Regions from separate parts of the Streptosporangium sp. NPDC004379 genome, predicted to be linked through region 2. Evidence: riboswitches for the same ligand, from Rfam matches in the RefSeq annotation. Region 2 holds a riboswitch; each other region holds the start of a gene.
The links. Region 2 has a riboswitch for cobalamin ahead of cobN (cobaltochelatase subunit CobN). Riboswitches for the same ligand answer to the same signal wherever they lie in the genome.
Positions count from the first base shown of each region.

Region 1 (3,268 bases), on a different contig from region 2:
GCCGTAGTCCCACTCCCACAGGTCGGGATCGATCTCGTAGTCGGTGAGGCCGGCCAGCTCCGCCGTACGGCGGGCCCGCGCCGCGGGACTGACCAGCACCAGGTCGAAGGACCGCTCCGCGACCAGCCGGGCGAGCGCCCGCGCCTGGGCCTCCCCCCTCTCGGTGAGCGGAAGGTCCGTGCGCCCGGTGTGGCGGCCGTTCCGGCTCCACTCCGTCTCGCCGTGCCGTAGCAGGAACATCTCTCTCATATGTCACCCATCATGCCGGTACGGCCGGCGCGGCCGATCGGGTGCCCCTGCCGCCCGGCGGAAACACTCCCCGCGGGACCGTCCGGTCCTCGCGCGTCCGGTCCCCTCCGCGCCCGGTCCTTGCGTGTCCGGTCGATCCGCATCCGGTTGATCCGCCGTCCGATCCCTCCGGTTCGGCGGAGCGTCGAGACGGGCTCGGCGGAGCGTCGAGACCGGTTCGGCGGAGTGCCCCCGCTCGGCGGTGCACCCCGTGAGAGGCTGGGGGATGTGACGATATCTGTGGGCCTGGTGGGTGCCGGGCCGTGGGCCGAGAAGGTGCACGCGCCGATGCTGTCGGCCGGACCGCACACCCGCCTGACCGGCGTGTGGGCGCGGCGGCCCGGAGCGGCGGCCGGGTTCGGCGTCCCCGTCTTCGAGCGGATCGAGGAGCTGTTCGACAGCTGCGAGGCGGTCGCGTTCGCGGTGCCGCCCGCCGTACAGGCCGAGCTGGGCGTGCGCGCCGCCAAGGAGGGCAAGGCGCTGCTGCTGGAGAAGCCCCTCGCGGCCGACCTGGAGGGGGCCCGGCGGCTGGCGGACGCGGTCGCCGAGGCCGGGGTGCCCTCCCAGATGGTCCTCACCTGGCGTTACTCGCCGGCCACCAGGGCGTTCCTGGCCCGGGTCTCGGCGATCGAGCCCTTCGGCGGCCGGGCGGCCCACATCTCCGGCGCGCTGCTCGGCAGCGGTTTCACCAGCCCCTGGCGGCTGGAGCGCGGCGCGATCCTCGACGTCGGCCCGCACATGATCGACATGCTGGACGCCGCGCTCGGCCGGGTCACCGCGGTCCGCGCCCACGGCAACCCACGGGGCTGGGTCGGCCTGCTGCTGGAGCACGAGGGCGGCGCGGTCAGCGAGGCGTCGCTGTGCATGAGCGTGCCGGGCGACAAGCCGCCGGCCGCCGTCGAGGTCTACGGCAAGCTGGGCACGGAGGCCATGAACGGCGACCGGCTCGGCTCCGACGTCTTCTCGGTGATGCTCGCGGAGTTCGCCGAGGCCGTCCGCGGCGGGGGCGGCCACCCCCTCGACGCCGCCCACGGCCTGCGTCTTCAGGAGATCATCGCGGCGGCGGAGGAGCAGCTCACCCACGCCTGACGGGTCCGGCGCCGCGGCGCGCGACCCCGCCGGGGGAATCCTCCGGGCGGCGCGAGGCGTGGCCGGGTGAGGGAAGGTCGACGGCGTGGGTCCTGCGGCCGGGCGGGGGAGGCCGGTCCGAGGGTCCCATGTCGCGGCTCCCCGGGGAATTGGTAACGTTTGCCCGACGCATAACGTGTAGCGAAGTCCGGTGTGAGTCCGGCGCTGTCCCGCAACTGTCATGGTCCCCATGGGGCCGAGCCAGGTCGCCTCCGTTGTGCCGACGTCGTCAGCCCTCGTGGAAAAGGGTGATCCGTCGCTTCTCGCGGGTCTCTCGGTTCCGGCAACTGAAAGGACCTCGGTTGAGGCCCGTACGCCCCGTTCTCGCCGGTGCCCTGCTCGGCATGCTGGCCCTGGCCGGATGCGGTCAGAACTCCCCCTCGTCCTCCTCGTCCCCCGCGGTCTCCTCGGGGGCGAGCTCCGCTCCCGCCGCCCAGGCGGCCGGGTTCCCCGTCACGGTCCAGGCCGGCAACGGTCCGGTCACCATCGCCAGGAAGCCCGAGCGCGTCGTCTCCCTGTCGCCCACCGCCACCGAGAGCCTGTTCGCCGTCGGCGCCGGGCCCCAGGTGATCGCGGTGGACGACCAGTCCACCTACCCGGCCGAGGCCCCCAAGACCGACCTGTCGGGTTTCAAGCCGAACGCCGAGGCGATCATCGCCAAGAAGCCCGACCTGGTCGTGCTCGCCAACGACATCGACGGCATCGTCGCCAAGCTGGCCAAGGTCAAGGTCCCCGTCCTGCTGGAGCCCGCGGCCGCCAAGCTCGACGAGACCTACGACCAGATCGGCGACCTCGGCGCCGCCACCGGCAACAAGGCCAAGGCCGACGAGCTCGTGACCGGGATGCGCAAGCGGATCGACGAGCTGGCCGCCGCCGCGCCCAAGGACAAGAACCTCACCTACTACCACGAGCTGGACGCCACGCCCTACTCGGTGACGTCCAGCACGTTCCTCGGCCAGGTCTACGGGCTGTTCGGCCTGACCAACATCGCGGACAAGGCGCCCGACCCGGCCGGCGGCTACCCCAAGCTCTCCGCCGAGTTCGTCGCCCAGGCGGACCCCGACCTGGTGTTCCTGGCCGACACCAAGTGCTGCGCACAGACCGCGGCCACCCTCGCCAAGCGTCCCGGCTGGTCCAAGCTCTCCGCCGTCGGGAAGGGCCAGGTCGTCGAGCTCGACGACGACATCGCCTCCCGCTGGGGGCCGCGCGTCGTGGACCTCGCCGAGAAGGTCGGCGAGGCCGTGCAGAAGGCCGCGACGGACTAGGTGACCCGCTCCGCCCGCCCCTCCGGCCTCCTCAGCCGCGACGCCCCCGACATGCCCGACGGTCCTGACGGTCCCGGCGTCCCGGCCGGACGGCCGGGACGCGCGGCCCGGCTCCGGCCGGCGGCGGCGCTGGCGGCGGCCGGGGTGCTCCTGGCGAGCGCCCTCGCCGCGTACCTGGTCGGCGCCGCCGACATCCCGCCGGGGAAGGCGGCGCTGCAACTGCTCGACTGGTTGCCGTTCGTCTCGGCCGACCCGGGGCTGGCGCCGGTCGAGCAGAGCCTGCTGTGGGAACTGCGGCTGCCCAGGGTCCTGCTCGCCGCGGTCGTCGGCGGCCTGCTCGCCTCCGCCGGAGCCGCCTATCAGGGCGTCTTCCGCAACCCGCTGGCCGACCCGTACCTGCTGGGCGCCGCAGCGGGCGCCGGCCTGGCGACCACGGCGACGGTCGTGTTCACCAGGGGCGACGACCAGTCGCTGACCATCCCGGCGGCCGCGTTCGCCGGGGCGATCGGCGGCGTCGTGCTCGCCTACGCGCTGGGCAACGCCGCGGGCCGGGGCGGGGGAACCGCCACGCTCGTCCTGGCGGGCGT
Region 1 covers NZ_JBIAMC010000001.1:480,551-483,818, reverse strand. Annotated here, with positions in the region: gene ACFYSC_RS02090 (histidine phosphatase family protein) at 1-249, opposite strand, end outside; gene ACFYSC_RS02085 (Gfo/Idh/MocA family oxidoreductase) at 517-1,377, shown strand; cobalamin riboswitch at 1,516-1,649, shown strand; gene ACFYSC_RS02080 (ABC transporter substrate-binding protein) at 1,719-2,681, shown strand; gene ACFYSC_RS02075 (FecCD family ABC transporter permease) at 2,733-3,268, shown strand, end outside.
Region 1: another riboswitch for cobalamin. It lies ahead of ACFYSC_RS02080 (ABC transporter substrate-binding protein); the one in region 2 lies ahead of cobN (cobaltochelatase subunit CobN).

Region 2 (3,268 bases):
CCCGCACTGCCGCTCGCAGCCCGCCCAGTGCACGGGCAGCTCCGTGTGACGCCGGGGCACCCAGCGCGCGGCGTCGGCCCGCACGTCGGCCAGGGCCTTGGCGCATCCGGGCCGTCCCGCGCAGGCGGTCACGCCCGTCCAGGGGGAGTCCGGGTCGGTGATGAGCCCGGCCGCCTCCAGCGCGCCGCCGACGCCAGGGCGGTCCGCGACGAAGACGGTACGGCGGGGCGACAGCCGTACCTCGGAGTCGGGGGGTACGGTGACCCGCCCGGCGGGGCCGGGGTGCGCGACGGGCCGCCCCGGCGTCGGCGGCTCCGGAGGCCGCTCGGCGGGACCGGCGGGACCGGCGGGCGTCGAGGCCCGCTCGGCGAGGCCGGCGAGCGCCAGGGCCTGTTCCGGAGTGAGGCGGCCCAGCGGCACCAGTGCCTCCACCAGTCCGGCGGGCCGCTCCGGATGGAGGGGCGGCCGGTACGCGCCCGCCGTCCCGTTCAGCTCGGCGGCGATCCTCGCCGGGCCGTCCACCAGCTCGGAGACGCGCCACTCGTCGGTACGCAGCCGCAGGAAGGCCGCCGCCGCCTCCAGCAGGCCGTGGACCGTGCCCGGCACGCCGTCCACCTCGTACCCGGCCAGCAGCAGCCGGCCGTCGACGGAGGCCGCGTCGGCGGGCAGCCCGGTGCCGCCCAGCGCGAAAAGGAACCGGCCGGGCAGTCCGGCCAGTTCCGGCCGGGCGCACAGGGACCGGTCCAGCTCGGCCACGAGCGCGCCGTCCACCGACGGCGCGGCGACGATGTTGCGCACCCGCTCGTGCGTGTCCGACGGCCGCAGCCCGGCCTCCGCGATCCGCGCGGCGAAGGCGGCGGGGTCGCGCAGGCCCCGTACCTGCACGTTGGCGCGCGAGGTCAGCTCGATCACCCCGGAGCCGAGGTCGCGGGCGCAGCGGGCCAGCTCCCGCAGCTGTGACGCGGTGAGGATGCCGCCCGGCGTGCGCACCCGGGCCAGCGGGCCGTCGGCGGCCTGGTGCACCTGGACCGTCCCCGGGCAGGCGTCGGGACGTGCTCGCCCACCGGGACTCGCCCGTCCGTCAGGGCGTGGCGGTCCGTCAGGGCGGGTCCGTCCGGGGCGGCCGTCCGGGGGGAAGTCGTGGATGGTCATGGCGGATCTCCCGTCATAGGCTTGCCGGAGGCGAAGGTCAGGAGGAAGCCGGTGTGAGTCCGGCGCGGTCCCGCCACTGTCACCGGGGAGCGAACCCCACCGCAGGCCACCGTCACAGGGAAGGCCGGGGTGAGCGTCGATCCGGGAGCCAGGAGACTCCGGCCGTCGCGACACCCGCGACCGGGGCGAGGACCCCGAGGGAGGACATCCCCGTGCCCACAGTCCTTTTGCTGTCGACGTCCGACACCGACCTGCTGAGCGCGAGGGCCAGCGGTGCCGGCTACCGGCTCGGCAACCCCGCCAGGCTCCTGACCGACGACGTCCCCGGCCTCGTGGAGGGCGCCGACCTGGTCGTGGTGCGCCTGCTGGGCGGGCGCCGCGCCTGGGAGGAGGGCCTCGACGCGCTGCTGGCCGGGCCCCGGCCGGTCGTCGTCCTGGGCGGCGAGCAGGCCCCCGACGCCGAACTGATGGAGCTGTCCACCGTCAGCGGCGGCGTCTGCGCGCAGGCGCACTCCTACCTGGCCCACGGAGGCCCCGCCAACCTGGCCGAGCTGCACGCCTTCCTGACCGACACCGTGCTGCTGACCGGCCGGGGCTTCGAACCGCCCCTGCCGGCCCCGGCCTGGGGTCCGCTGGAGCGCGAGGCGGCGGACACGACCGGTCCGGTGATCGGGGTGCTCTACTACCGGGCCCACCACATGGCGGGCAACACCGCCTTCGTCGAGTCCCTGTGCCGGGCCGTCGAGGCCGCGGGCGGCCGGGCGCTCCCGGTCTTCTGCTCCTCGCTCCGCACGGCGGAGCCCGGCCTGCTCGAAACGCTGCGCCGGGCCGACGCGCTGGTCGTCACCGTGCTGGCGGCGGGCGGCTCCAACCCGGCGGCGGCCGGCGCGGGCGGCGACGACGGGGCCTGGGACGTCGGCGCGCTCGCCCGGCTCGACGTCCCGATCCTGCAGGGTCTCTGCCTGACGAGCAGCCGGAAGGCGTGGGAGGAGAACGACGACGGCCTCTCCCCGCTGGACGCGGCCTCGCAGGTGGCGATCCCGGAGTTCGACGGTCGGATCATCACCGTGCCGTTCTCCTTCAAGGAGATCGACCCCGACGGCCTGACCGTCTACGTCGCCGACCCCGAGCGGGCCGCCCGGGTGGCCGGCATCGCCGTACGGCACGGCCTGCTGCGCCGTACCCCGCCCGCCGAGCGTCGCCTGGTGGTGATGCTGTCGGCCTACCCGACCAAGCACTCGCGCGTCGGCAACGCCGTCGGCCTCGACACCCCCGCCAGCACCGTGCGCCTGCTCGCCCGCCTCGCCGAGGCGGGCTACGACCTGGGCGAGGGGTTCCCGGGGGTGGCCGAACAGGACGGCGACGCGCTGATCCACGCCCTGATCGCCGCCGGGGGCCAGGACCCCGACTGGCTGAGCGAGGAGCAGCTCGCGGGCAACCCGATCCGCATCGCCGCCGCCGACTACGCGGAGTGGTACGCCACCCTTCCCGGGGACCTGCGTGAGGGGATGGAGCGCCACTGGGGGCCGCCCCCCGGTGAGCTGTTCGTGCACGAGGGCGACATCGTGCTGGCGGCGCTGCGCTCCGGGAACGTGGTCGTGATGGTGCAGCCGCCGCGCGGCTTCGGTGAGAACCCGATCGCGATCTACCACGACCCCGACCTGCCGCCGAGCCACCACTACCTGGCGGCCTACCGCTGGCTGTCGTCGTCCTTCGGCGCGCACGCCATGGTGCACGTGGGCAAGCACGGCAACCTGGAATGGCTGCCGGGCAAGTCCGCGGGCATGTCCGCCTCCTGCGGCACCGACGCCGCGCTCGGCGACCTGCCGCTCGTCTACCCGTTCCTGGTCAACGACCCGGGCGAGGGCACCCAGGCCAAGCGGCGGGCGCACGCCGTCCTGGTCGACCACCTGGTGCCGCCCATGGCCAGGGCCGAGACCTACGGCGACATCGCCCGGCTGGAGCAGCTGCTCGACGAGCACGCCTCCATCGCCGCCATGGACCCGGCCAAGCTCCCCGCCGTCAGGGCGCAGATCTGGACGCTGATCCAGGCGGCCAGGCTCGACCACGACCTGGGCCTGACCGACCGGCCGCACGACGCCGAGTTCGACGACTT
Region 2 covers NZ_JBIAMC010000006.1:337,885-341,152, reverse strand. Annotated here, with positions in the region: gene ACFYSC_RS16020 (precorrin-3B synthase) at 1-1,023, opposite strand, end outside; cobalamin riboswitch at 1,192-1,311, shown strand; gene cobN (cobaltochelatase subunit CobN) at 1,365-3,268, shown strand, end outside.

Region 3 (3,268 bases), on a different contig from region 2:
TCAGACCGGACTTCCAGGCGTAGGCGTACATCGAGGAGAGCTTGCCGATGGTCGGCGTGGCCATGAAGAGGTTCAGCGACTGCGACTGGTCGATGTACGGCATGCGCGCGGCGGCCAGGTCGATCAGCGCCTTCTGCGGCAGTTCCCAGGCGGTGCGGTAGAGCGCCTTCAGGTCGCCGGGGACGCCGGGGACGTCCTGGACCGAGCCGTCGGCCCGCTTGATCGCGTCGCGGACCTGCGGGGTCCACAGGCCGCGCTCGGTGAGGTCGCGGACCAGGTAGCGGTTGACCTGGAGGAACTCCCCCGAGAGGGTCTCGCGCTTGAAGACGTTGGAGACCTGTGGCTCGATGCACTCGTAGCAGCCGGCGATGGAGGCGATGGTCGCGGTGGGCGCGATCGCGACCATGAGCGAGTTGCGCAGGCCCGTCCCGGCGATCCTGGCTCGCAGCGCCGCCCACTCCGCCGACCGTCCGGCGCCGTAGTGGTCGGGGTGCAGCACGCCGCGGGCGGCGCGGGTCTCGTCGTAGGAGGGGTGGCGGCCCCGTTCGACGGCCAGGTCGGAGGAGGTGGCGTAGGCGGCGAGCGCGATCTCCTCGGAGATCCGGGTGGACAGCTCCAGCGCCTCCGGGGAGTCGAACGGCAGCCGCAGCGTGAAGAACACGTCGGCCAGGCCCATCACGCCCAGCCCGATCGGCCGCCACCTGCGGTTGGCGGCCTCGGCCTCGGGGGTCGGGTAGAAGCCCAGGTCGATCGTGCGGTCCAGGAACCGTACGGCGGTGCGGACGGTGGAGCGCAGCCGCTCCCAGTCCATCCGCCCGCCGTCGAGGTGGGCGGCGAGGTTGATCGACCCGAGGTTGCACACGGCGGTCTCGGCGTCGCCGGTGACCTCCAGGATCTCGGTGCAGAGGTTCGACAGGTGGATGACGTTCCCGGGGAGGGCCGTCTGGTTGGAGGTGCGGTTGGCGGCGTCCTTGAAGGTCATCCAGCCGTTGCCGGTCTGGGCGAGGGTGCGCATCATCCGGCCGTACAGGGCGCGGGCCGGGACCTGGCGGACGTACCGGCCTTCGGCCTCGGCGGCGCGGTAGGCGGCGTCGAACGCCTCGCCGTACAGGTCGGTGAGGTACGGGACCTCCTTGGGGTCGAACAGCGACCAGGTGCCGTCGGCCTCGACGCGGCGCATGAACTCGTCGGGGATCCAGTTGGCGAGGTTGAGGTTGTGCGTGCGGCGTGACTCCTCACCGGTGTTGTCGCGCAGCTCCAGGAAGTCCTCGATGTCGGCGTGCCAGGTCTCCAGGTAGACGCAGGCCGCGCCCTTGCGGCGGCCGCCCTGGTTGACCGCGGCGACGCTCGAGTCCAGGGTGCGCAGCCACGGCACGACGCCGTTGGAGTGGCCGTTGGTGCCGCGGATCAGCGAGCCGCGCGAGCGGATCCGGGTCCAGGAGACGCCGATGCCCCCGGCGTACTTCGACAGCCGCGCGATCTGCCCGTACCGCTCGTAGATCGCCTCCAGCTCGTCGCGGGGCGAGTCGAGCAGGAAGCAGGAGGACAGCTGGGGGCGGCGGGAGCCGGAGTTGAACAGGGTGGGCGAGCTGGGCAGGTAGGACAGGGTGGACATGAGGCGGTACAGCTCGGCGGCCTCCTCCACCGTCTCCGACAGGCCGCACGCCACCCGCAGGAAGAAGTGCTGCGGGCGCTCCAGCACGCCGCGGGTCTCGGGGTGGCGCAGCAGGTAGCGGTCGTAGACCGTGCGCAGGCCGAAGTACTCGAACCGGGCGTCGGCGGCGTCGTCGACGAGGGCGTCCAGCTCGGCGGCGTGCGCCGCGACGAAGGCGGCCAGGCCGTCCTGCAGCAGCCCGGCGGCGTGGGCGGCGGCGACGGACCCGGCGAAGGTCCGCACGCCGTGGGCGGCGGCCTCGTCGGCGATCAGCCCGGCCAGCAGGCCGGCGGCGACCCTGGAGTTCTCCGGATCGGCGACCACCCGGGCGGCGGCCTCCTCGATGGCCAGCCGGCGGCCGGCCAGATCCTCGCGTGCCTGCCCGGTCCCCTCGGCCGTCTCGGCTGCCTCGGTCACGATCGGTGCCACGTGCTTCCTCCTGGCGTGCTCGGTGCTCTTCCCGTAGGGCTCCCGCCGGGTCAAGGGCACGCGTCGGAGAACGGTTCGCGGGCATGCCGGACCGCCTCGTCCGCGGGCCCACCCTCGAGGCCCTGGACATCTGTGCCGGGAGAGGCGGCCGCGCCGCGCGCCCCGGGCCGCCTCACGCGGCCCCGGCGCCCGGCCCGGTCCCCTTCTCCCGTCTTTCCCGTCACCGGCAGGTCTTCGGACTCACGGGCGCCTGGCGCATGCCTACTGGCCGTCGCTTCCCGGGCGCATGGCCCAGTGCTCCTGACGGCGGTCGTTCCCGTTCACCGCTGCGGGGCAGCCCCGGATTCGCACCGGGTTCCCTCTTGCCTCGCCTCCACGCGGAAGGCGAGCCGGCAACGACGAGGATCCTACATGTAGTGGCTTCGGACGCAACTACCCCAACAGGTTGTGGCGAAGGCTTTGAGCAAACCGAGATCACGGAGCACGTCACGGGCCCGGCCGGTCTCGCCGGACAGCCACTGGCGGAAGTCGTCGCCGCTGAGGTAGATCCGGCTCCAGCCCCCGGCCTCGCACAGGGACCGCCAGCGCGGCGAGGCGTCGAGGGCGTCGCACAGGGCCACGGCCCGGTCCCGGTCGTCCGGGCTCATGCCCCGCGGGCCGAACACCCCGCACCAGTCGGTGTACTCCAGCCGGACGTCCATCTCCATCAGCGTCGGCGCGTCGATCCCGGGGAGCCGCTCGGCGGAGGAGACCACCAGCGGCCGCAGGCGACCGGCGGCGATCTCGCGTGTGAAGGAGCGCGCCGAGCCCAGGATCGCGCCCACCCGGCCGTCGCGGAGCGCCTCGACGGCGTCGGCGGCGGCGGGGTATCCCGCGTACTGCAGCAGCCTGGCGTCCGCCCCGAGGCATTTGGCGATCATGCCGTAGAGCACGTGGTCGGAGCCGCCCTCCAGGCGCCCGCCCATCACCAGCCCGCCCGGGTCGCGGCGCAGCAGCGCGGCGAGGTCCTCGAAGGAGCGCAGGCGGGAGCCGGGCAGAACGATCAGGGCCGCCCAGTCGCCGGCCAGCCGGGCCAGCGGGGTGGTGGAGTCGACCACGGCGGCGGTGTCGGCGATCTCCGCCCCGGCCACCGCGGGCATCCCGGCGAGGAGCAGCCTCCCATCTCGGGAGAACGGCTCGCGGGAG
Region 3 covers NZ_JBIAMC010000022.1:30,346-33,613, reverse strand. Annotated here, with positions in the region: gene ACFYSC_RS33025 (ribonucleoside-diphosphate reductase subunit alpha) at 1-2,083, opposite strand, end outside; cobalamin riboswitch at 2,291-2,492, opposite strand; gene ACFYSC_RS33020 (Bug family tripartite tricarboxylate transporter substrate binding protein) at 2,491-3,268, opposite strand, start outside.
Region 3: another riboswitch for cobalamin. It lies ahead of ACFYSC_RS33025 (ribonucleoside-diphosphate reductase subunit alpha); the one in region 2 lies ahead of cobN (cobaltochelatase subunit CobN).